2 regions of the Frankia sp. CcI156 genome follow, and region 2 is predicted to be linked to the other one. Evidence: riboswitches for the same ligand, from Rfam matches in the RefSeq annotation. Region 2 holds a riboswitch; the other holds the start of a gene.
The links. A riboswitch is a leader RNA that binds a small molecule or an ion and turns the genes downstream of it on or off. The one in region 2 is predicted to bind thiamine pyrophosphate.
Positions count from the first base shown of each region.

Region 1: linked by a shared signal. The riboswitch ahead of thiC (phosphomethylpyrimidine synthase ThiC) and the one ahead of CcI156_RS15995 (thiazole synthase) in region 2 are both predicted to bind thiamine pyrophosphate.

Region 1 covers NZ_MOMD01000027.1:56,938-61,687, forward strand. The annotation lists gene CcI156_RS12065 (ATP-binding cassette domain-containing protein) at 1-1,420, shown strand, start outside; TPP riboswitch at 1,566-1,673, shown strand; gene CcI156_RS24800 (hypothetical protein) at 1,660-1,908, opposite strand; gene thiC (phosphomethylpyrimidine synthase ThiC) at 1,805-3,637, shown strand; gene CcI156_RS12075 (ABATE domain-containing protein) at 3,906-4,223, shown strand; gene CcI156_RS12080 (helix-turn-helix transcriptional regulator) at 4,251-4,508, shown strand; gene CcI156_RS25620 (hypothetical protein) at 4,505-4,663, shown strand.
Region 2 covers NZ_MOMD01000042.1:41,192-44,755, forward strand. The annotation lists gene CcI156_RS15990 (Stk1 family PASTA domain-containing Ser/Thr kinase) at 1-1,406, opposite strand, end outside; TPP riboswitch at 1,676-1,789, shown strand; gene CcI156_RS15995 (thiazole synthase) at 1,785-2,798, shown strand; gene thiH (2-iminoacetate synthase ThiH) at 2,795-3,564, shown strand, end outside.

The sequences.
Region 1 (4,750 bases), on a different contig from region 2:
GGCGCATGAGCGGCTGCGGTTGGGGCTCGCCCGCACCTTCCAGGCGCTGGAACTCTTCGACAGTCTGGAGGTCGGGGAGAACCTGGCCGTCGTCACGCCCCGGGCACCCGGACCCGCGACCGGGCCAGATCCGGCCCGGTCGCTCGGGCTCGCCACGATCGCCGATCGCCTGCCGTCGACGCTCTCCCACGACGAGCGGTCCTCGGTGGCTCTCGGCCGCGCCCTCGTCGCCAGGCCGAAGGTCCTGCTGCTGGACGAACCGGCCGCGGGTCTCGACCCGGCCGCCCGCCGGACGCTCGCCGACCGGCTGCGCCGCATCGCCGCCGACGGCATCGCCGTGCTGCTCGTTGACCACGACGTGAAGCTCGTCTTCGACGTATGCGACCACGTCCTCGTCCTGGACGGGGGCCGCGTCGTCGCGCGCGGTCGATCCGCCGAGGTGCGCGCCGATCCGGCGGTCCGCGCTGCCTATCTGGGCGGTGGTGGGCCCGACGGCGGCGACCGCGCCGGGACCGCCCCGGGACCCGGGCCCGGCTCGGCCTCTGCTCTCGACTCCGTGTCTGCTCTCGACTCCGTGTCTGCTCTCGACTCCGTGCCTGCTCTCGACTCCGTGCCTGCTCTCGACTCCGTGCCTGCTCTCGACTCCGTGCCCGCCTCCACCCCGGCGCCGGCCCCCGGCCGAGGCGGGGGCGATCTGCTCGTACTCGACCGGGTCACGAGCGGATACGACGGAGTTCCGGTGCTCCGGGACGTGTCGCTCACCGTCGGTGCCGGGGAGATCGTGGCGCTGCTCGGAGCGAACGGCGCGGGCAAGACGACGCTGATCCGCACGGCGGCGGGGCTGCTGACGCCGTCGAGGGGACGGGTCAAGGTCCTCGATGACCGGTCGCGCCGGGCCGCGCCGAGCACACTCGCCCGCCGGGGGATGGCGGTCGTACCGCAGGGACGAGGATCACTCGGGCGGTTGACCGTCCGCGAGAACCTGCGCCTGGCGGCCGGCCGGCGCTCATCCRGCGAGATCGGGCGGGTGTTGGACTGGTTCCCGGTGCTGCGCGGCCTGCTCGACCGGTCGGCCGGAGAACTGTCCGGGGGCGAGCGGCAACGGCTCGCGTTGGCCGTCGCTCTGGTGCGCAGACCGCGTCTGCTGCTGGTGGACGAGCTGTCGTTCGGCCTGGCACCCGGGATTGCGCCGCAGCTGCTCGCCCTGCTGCGCACGATCGCCCTCGAGACGTCGACCGGCGTGCTGCTGGTCGAGCAGTTCGTCTCGCTCGCGTTGCAGGTGGCCGACCGTGGCTACGTTCTCGACCGGGGCCGGATCGCGCTGTCGGCGAGCGCGGCGGATCTCATCGCGCATCCCGAGCTCATCGAGACGGCCTACCTGGGCGGGAGTTCCGGGCCGGCGGCGGCCCCGGACCGCTGAGCTGGTCCGGCGTTCCCCGCCACGCAGAGAAACCGGGGTCCGGCGGAACAGGGCTCTTCACGTCGCCCGATGGTGTAGGGCATGCGTCGGATGAACCGGAAGGGGTGGCGAGCGGGCCGGCGGTGTCTTACTGTCGACAAGCGTCGAAGTTGATCGCGGGAGCTCCGCCAAGGGGCTGAGAGGGCGGCTGGGGCCGCCGACCGCAGGAACCTGTCCGGGTAATGCCGGCGTAGGGAGTCTTACATGGTGTCGCGTACCGACCGTTCGTCCTCGTCCACCTCGAAGGCCGTCACCTCGTCCCCGTCCACCTCATCCTTGTCGTCCGCCGCATCCTCCCCGTCCGTCTCGTCCTCGTCCTCCTCGTCGYCCGTCTCGGCCGCGGGGATGACGGCGGTCTCGACGGGTCCGCTGACGGGCAGCCGCAAGACCTGGCTGGTCGGAGCGGATCCCGATCTGCGGGTGCCGATGCGGGAGATCGTGCTGACCACGGGTGACACCGTCGTGGTGTACGACACCTCCGGTCCATATACCGATCCGGGGGTGACGATCGATGTGCGCCGGGGTCTGCCGGCGACGCGGGACAGCTGGATCGCCCAGCGTGGCGACACCGCGCCGGATGAGCGGCGGACCGTTCCCGGGACCGGGACATCGGGTCCTGGGACGCTCGGTTCTGGGACGCCCGGTTCTGGGACGCCCGGTTCTGGGACGCCCGGTTCTGGGCCGCTCGGTCTCGGCGGGACGGATCTCGACGGGCGGGTGCGAGTGCCCCGTCGGGCGGTGCCGGGACGGCCTTCCATAACCCAGCTGGGCTACGCCCGCCGCGGTCAGATCACTCGGGAGATGGAGTTCGTCGCCCTGCGGGAGGGTCTTCCCGTCGAGACGGTGCGGGCGGAGATCGCCGCGGGGCGGGYCGTGCTGCCRGCGAACGTGAACCATCCCGAGTCCGAGCCGATGGCGATCGGCCGTGCGTTTCTCGTGAAGATCAATGCGAACCTCGGCAACTCGGCCGTTACCTCCTCGATCGAGGAGGAGGTCGAGAAGATGGTGTGGGCGACCCGCTGGGGCGCGGACACCGTGATGGACCTCTCGACCGGGTCGGACATCGCCCTGACCCGTGAGTGGATCATCCGTAACGCGCCGGTGCCGGTCGGGACCGTGCCGATCTACCAGGCGTTGGAGAAGGTCGGTGGCCGGCCGGAGAAGCTGTCCTGGGAGGTCTACCGGGACACCGTGATCGAGCAGTGCGAGCAGGGTGTGGACTACATGACGGTCCACGCGGGGGTGCTGCTGCGCTACGTGCCGCTGACCGCGCGGCGCAGGACCGGGATCGTCTCGCGCGGCGGCTCGATCCTGGCCTCCTGGTGCCTGGCCCATCACGAGGAGAACTTCCTCTACACCCACTTCGCCGAGCTGTGCGAGATCTTCGCCGCGTACGACGTCACGTTCTCTCTGGGCGACGGCCTGCGGCCCGGGTCCATCGCGGACGCGAACGATGAGGCCCAGCTCGCCGAGCTCGCCACCCTGGGCGAGTTGACGCAGGTGGCGTGGGAGCACGACGTCCAGGTGATGATCGAGGGACCCGGGCACGTGCCCATGAACAAGATCGAGGAGAACGTGCAGCTGCAGCGGGAGCTGTGCCACGACGCGCCGTTCTACACCCTCGGGCCGCTGACCACCGACATCGCCCCCGGCTACGACCACATCACCTCCGCGRTCGGGGCGGCGATGATCGGATGGGCCGGTACCGCCATGCTCTGTTACGTCACCCCGAAGGAGCATCTCGGCCTGCCCGACCGGGACGACGTCAAGGCCGGCGTTATCGCCTACAAGATCGCCGCGCACGCCGCCGACCTCRCTAAGGGGCATCCCGGCGCGCAGGCCTGGGATGACGCCCTGTCGGACGCCCGGTTCGAATTCCGCTGGGCCGACCAGTTCCACCTCGCGCTCGACCCCGACACCGCACGCGCGTTCCACGACGAGACGCTGCCGGCCCCGGCCGCGAAGTCGGCGCACTTCTGTTCGATGTGCGGCCCGCACTTCTGCTCGATGAAGATTTCCCACCAGGTGCGGGCACACGCGGGCGGGGACGGGCTGGACCCGGCCGGGCATGGCGCGGACCCGGCCGGCGACGAGGCGGTCACCGCCGGCCTGCGCGAGAAGGCCGCCGAGTTCAACGCCGCCGGCAATCGGATCTACCTCCCGGTGGCCAACTCCTGACCGCCGTGGCCAACTCCTGACCGCCGTGGCCAACTCCTGACCGACGTGGCCAACTCCTGACCGACCGTCCCGACGGGCTTCCGCCGGTCAGCGGCGGGCCCCGTCGGGCGCAGGGGGCTCAGCGGGCGCAGCGGCCCCGGTGGTCCATAAAAGCTATCTAAAAAAGATATCTAAGACGATTACTTTGACGAGGGAGTAACCTCTCAAGAGGAAGTGGAGTGGTTATTTGGGTGATCGGCTCGAGGGGAGGTCTCCGATGAACCCGGACGTGCTGATCGGGTTGGGCGATCATCCGGTGCTGGACTTCGTCAACAGCCTCGCCTTCTCGGCGGACGGCCCGATCGAGTTGATCGCCGATGGCTGGAGCTACCTGCGCTGGCTCCAGCTCACGGGGCTTGTCGGCACGGCCGAACGAGAGGCGCTGCCTGCCCGGTTCGGATCCGAGGAGCTCGACCGCATCGCCGTCGCCGCGGTCGAGCTCCGGGAGTGGCTGCGGCCGCGCATCGGCGCCTGGGCGGGCGGCAGCTCCACCGTGCCGGACGAACCCACGCTGTCGCGACTGAATGGGCTGTTGGCCACCGACTGAAGCGCGCAGGTCGGCTACCACTGGCATCTGCGGAAGCTGATGGCCGAGCGTGGGCTGTTCGCGACGACGGCGCTGGTCCCGCTGCTCGCCGAGCGGGGTGTCCGGCTCTCCCGCGAGCAGGTCTACCGGTTGGTGACCGGCATCCCGGAGCGGCTGTCGCTGGCCACACTCGCCGCGCTCTGCGACATCCTCGGCTGCGCGCCCGGAGACCTGGTCGAGCCCTATTGGGGCCGGCCCCGGCGCGCCGACATCACCGCCATCCCCGGCCCGGGGGTCGGGTCATGACCAGCCCCTGGGCGTCACGGCTCGCGACGGCGGCGGCCCGCTGGGTGGCGGTGACCGCCGCGGTCGCGGCCGCCGACCCGTCGCTGCCCGCCGACGTGATTACCGCGGCGGTGCCGGTCTGCGCGCGCACGACGACCAGCCCGACATCTGCGTGAACTGCTTCACACTCCCGGAAGCGGTCTGCTCGGTCTGCGGGCGGCGGCGGCCCTGCGCGTTCGCCACCAGCGACGCCCCGCTCCGCC
Region 2 (3,564 bases):
ACCGGTACCGTGGCGCTGGCGACCGGGTCGAGGTAGGTGAACTGGAAGCCGGCGTCGCGCAGCATTTTCTCGGCGTCGGATCTGCTCAGGTTCGTCAGCAGCGGGACCTCGGTCCCTCCGCCGGACAGGGAACGGAACGCGAGGATCCCGAGCAGCAGGACCAGGACGGCCATGCCACCGACGACGACCGGGATGAGCCCTCGGGAGCGTGGCGATGCGGCGGCCCGTCGCCGCCCGCGCCCGCCACCGCCCCCGAGATAGGCCGTGGCGGTCGGCGAGGGCGGGGAGGCGGATCGATAGAGCGCGCCGGTGCCTGGCTGGCCCGGCCCGGCACCGGCGAACGCGCGCTCCGCGGCGGCCCCCGGCCCGGCGCCCCGGGAGTCGTCGTAGTCCTCGGCCTGGAACGGCTGGGTGTACCCGGGCTCCTGGGGGTACCCGGGCTCCTGGGGGTACCCGGGCTCCTGGGGGTACCCGGGCTCCCGGGCCCCTGAAGGCCGCTCGGCCAACCCGATCCGTTCGATCTCGCCGGTGAACCCGCTCGGGTAGGCGTCCTGCGGGGGCAGGAACGGCTCGATGCGCCGCAGCTCCGCCAGCAGKGCCGCACCATCGACCGGCCGGCGCGCCGGGTCGCGGGCGGTGGCCCGGAGAACAAGACCGTCCAGCTCGGCGGGAATGCCCTCGATCATGGTGGACGGCGCCGGCACGTCGCCGTGGACCGACTGGTAGGCCACCGACATCGGGGTGGCGCCGCTGTGCGGGAGCTGCCCGGTCAGGGATTCGAAGAGCACCACACCGGCGGCGTAGACGTCGCTGCGGGTGTCGGCGACGCCGTGGGTGACCTGCTCGGGGGCGAGGTACCCGACAGTGYCCATCACCACGCCGCCGGTGAGTGCCTGGGTGGGCTGGCTCACCGGACGGGCGAGGCCGAAGTCCGCGACCTTCACCTGGCCGTCGTCACCGAGCAGGATGTTCTCGGGCTTGATGTCGCGGTGGATGATGCCGGCGGCATGCGCGGCGGCGAGGGCCTCGATCACGGGCTCGATGATCTCGATGGCCTCGGTGACCGGGAGCCGACCCCGGGCGCCCAGGTGCTGGCGCAGCGACCGGCCGCGCACCAGCTCCATCACCAGGTAGTTGACCAGACCGACGGGGATGTGGTCGGAACCCTGGTCGAGGATGGAGACGACGCGCGGGGTGTTGAGCCGTGCCACGGCCTTGGCCTCGCGATGGAAACGGGTGACGAACTCCGGGTCGTGATTGAGAGTGGGATGCATGACCTTGAGGGCGACGAGCCGGTCCAGCCGGTTGTCGTGCGCGACGTACACCGTCGCCATCCCGCCGACGGCGAGCCGTTCCTGCGCCGTGTAGCGGCCGTCGAGAAGCCGACCTACGACGGGGTCGGCCACGGTGGCATCCACGAGGGAGAGTTTACGATCGTTGTCGAAGGATGCCGCTACCGAGCCCCGCGAGGTTAACCCGGATACGTCGTTCGAGCGAGAAGTACCTCGTCGCGCAGCATGGTGTCCACCGGGTGAAACCCGGGTGCCCACATTGAATCGGTTCTCAAGGCCGCGATGATCGTCGACGGGCGTGGATCAGTGTCGCAGATCGGCGTCGCAGATCGGCGTCGCGGCGGGACACCCGAAGCCGCGGCCAGGAAGCAGCGGTTACACTGTCGATTGCTCCGGGGAGCCCACGGACGTGGGCTGAGAGGCTGGCCAGTATCCCGTCGGCGACCCGTATACCCGATCGCGGTCATGCGCGCGTGGGGAGGATGAAAGATCGTGTCGCAGCACCCCCTACGTCCTGCCGGTTCCCGTCCCGGCGATTCTCCCCCCGACGGTTCCTGTCCCGATGGCCTCGCCGGTGAAGGTTCCGCCGTCGGCGGCGGGGGTGGTGGTGAGGCCGGACCCGGTGCCGCGGGGGCGGACGATCTCGTCATCGCCGGGCGGGCCTACGGCAGCCGGCTGCTGATCGGCACCGGGAAGTTCGCGAGTCACCGGGTGATGCGGGACAGCCTCGTCGCATCCGGTGCCACCATCGTCACCGTGGCGCTGCGCCGGGTCGACATCGGCCGGATCGGTGACGGCGACGTTCTCGACTTCATCCCGCCGTCGATGACCCTGCTGCCCAACACCTCGGGCGCGGTGGACGCGGCCGAGGCGCTGCGGCTGGCCCGCCTCGGGCGGGCGGCGACGGGCACCGGTCTGGTCAAGCTGGAGGTCACCCCGGATCCGCGCACCCTGGCGCCGGATCCGCTGGAGACCCTGCGCGCCGCCGAGCTCATGGTGGCCGACGGCTTCACGGTCCTGCCCTACTGTTCGGCCGACCCGGTGCTGGCCCGCCGGCTGGAGGAGGTCGGCTGCGCCACCGTGATGCCGCTGGGCAGCTGGATCGGCTCGAACCGCGGGCTGCGCACCCGGGACGCGATCGAGGCAATCGTGGCGAGCGCCGGGGTGCCGGTGGTCGTGGACGCCGGGCTCGGGGTGCCCTCGGACGCGGCCGAGGCGATGGAGATCGGCGCGGCCGCGGTGCTGGTCAACACCGCTATCGCGGTGGCCGCCGATCCGGCGCGCATGGCGCGGGCCTTCGCGCTCGCCACCGCCGCCGGCCGGTTGGGTTTCCTGGCCGGCCGAGGGGCTGCCGGCCCGGCCACGGTGGCGTCCGCCTCCTCCCCGCTCACCGGGTTCCTCGGCGCCCACCCGTCACCGGCGTCCCACCCGTCACCGGCGTCGCCCGTGCCCTCGGTGTCCCGGGCGACGTCCCCGGCTGCGGTGGTGGGCGAGGCGTCCAGGTGAGCGCCCCGCCAGGGGAGTTCGCGCGCGAACTTGCCGGTCACGACCTGGCCGGGCTGTCCGCGATGTCGCGGCGGGCCACGTCCGCCGAGGTGGACACGGTGCTGCGGCGGGTTCGGCCCGGATCCGGTGGGTCGGCCACCCCCCGGATCGGTCTCGCGGAGCTGGCGATCCTGCTCTCACCCGCGGCCACCGCCCGGTTGGAGGAGCTGGCGATTGCCGCCCGGGAGGCGACCCTGCTCCGGTTCGGTCGGGCGGTCCGGCTGTTCGCCCCGATGTACGTGTCGAACGCCTGCCTGTCGTCCTGCACCTACTGCGGCTTCGCCAAGGGCCTGCCGGTGGTGCGCCGCACGCTGGACCTTGAGGAGGTGGTGGCGGAGGGACGCCTGCTGGTCGACCGGGGGTTCCGTCATCTGCTGCTCGTCTCCGGCGAGCATCGCGTCGAGGTATCGGCCGACTACCTCGTCGCGGTGGTCGAGCGGCTACGGCCGATGTTCCCCTCGATCAGCATCGAGACCCAGACCTGGTCGGACGACACCTATGCCCGGCTGGTGCGTGCCGGGTTGGAGGGAGTCGTCCATTACCAGGAGACCTACGACCGGGCCCGCTACGCCGAGGTGCACGTCGCCGGCTGGAAGCGTGACTACGACCGGCGGCTGTCCTCGTTCGAACGGGCCGCGCGGGCCGGGGTGCGCCGGCTCGGGATCGGCGCGCTGCTCGGGCTCGCCCCGGACTGGCGCGCTGACGTGCTCGCGCTGGCCGCGCACGC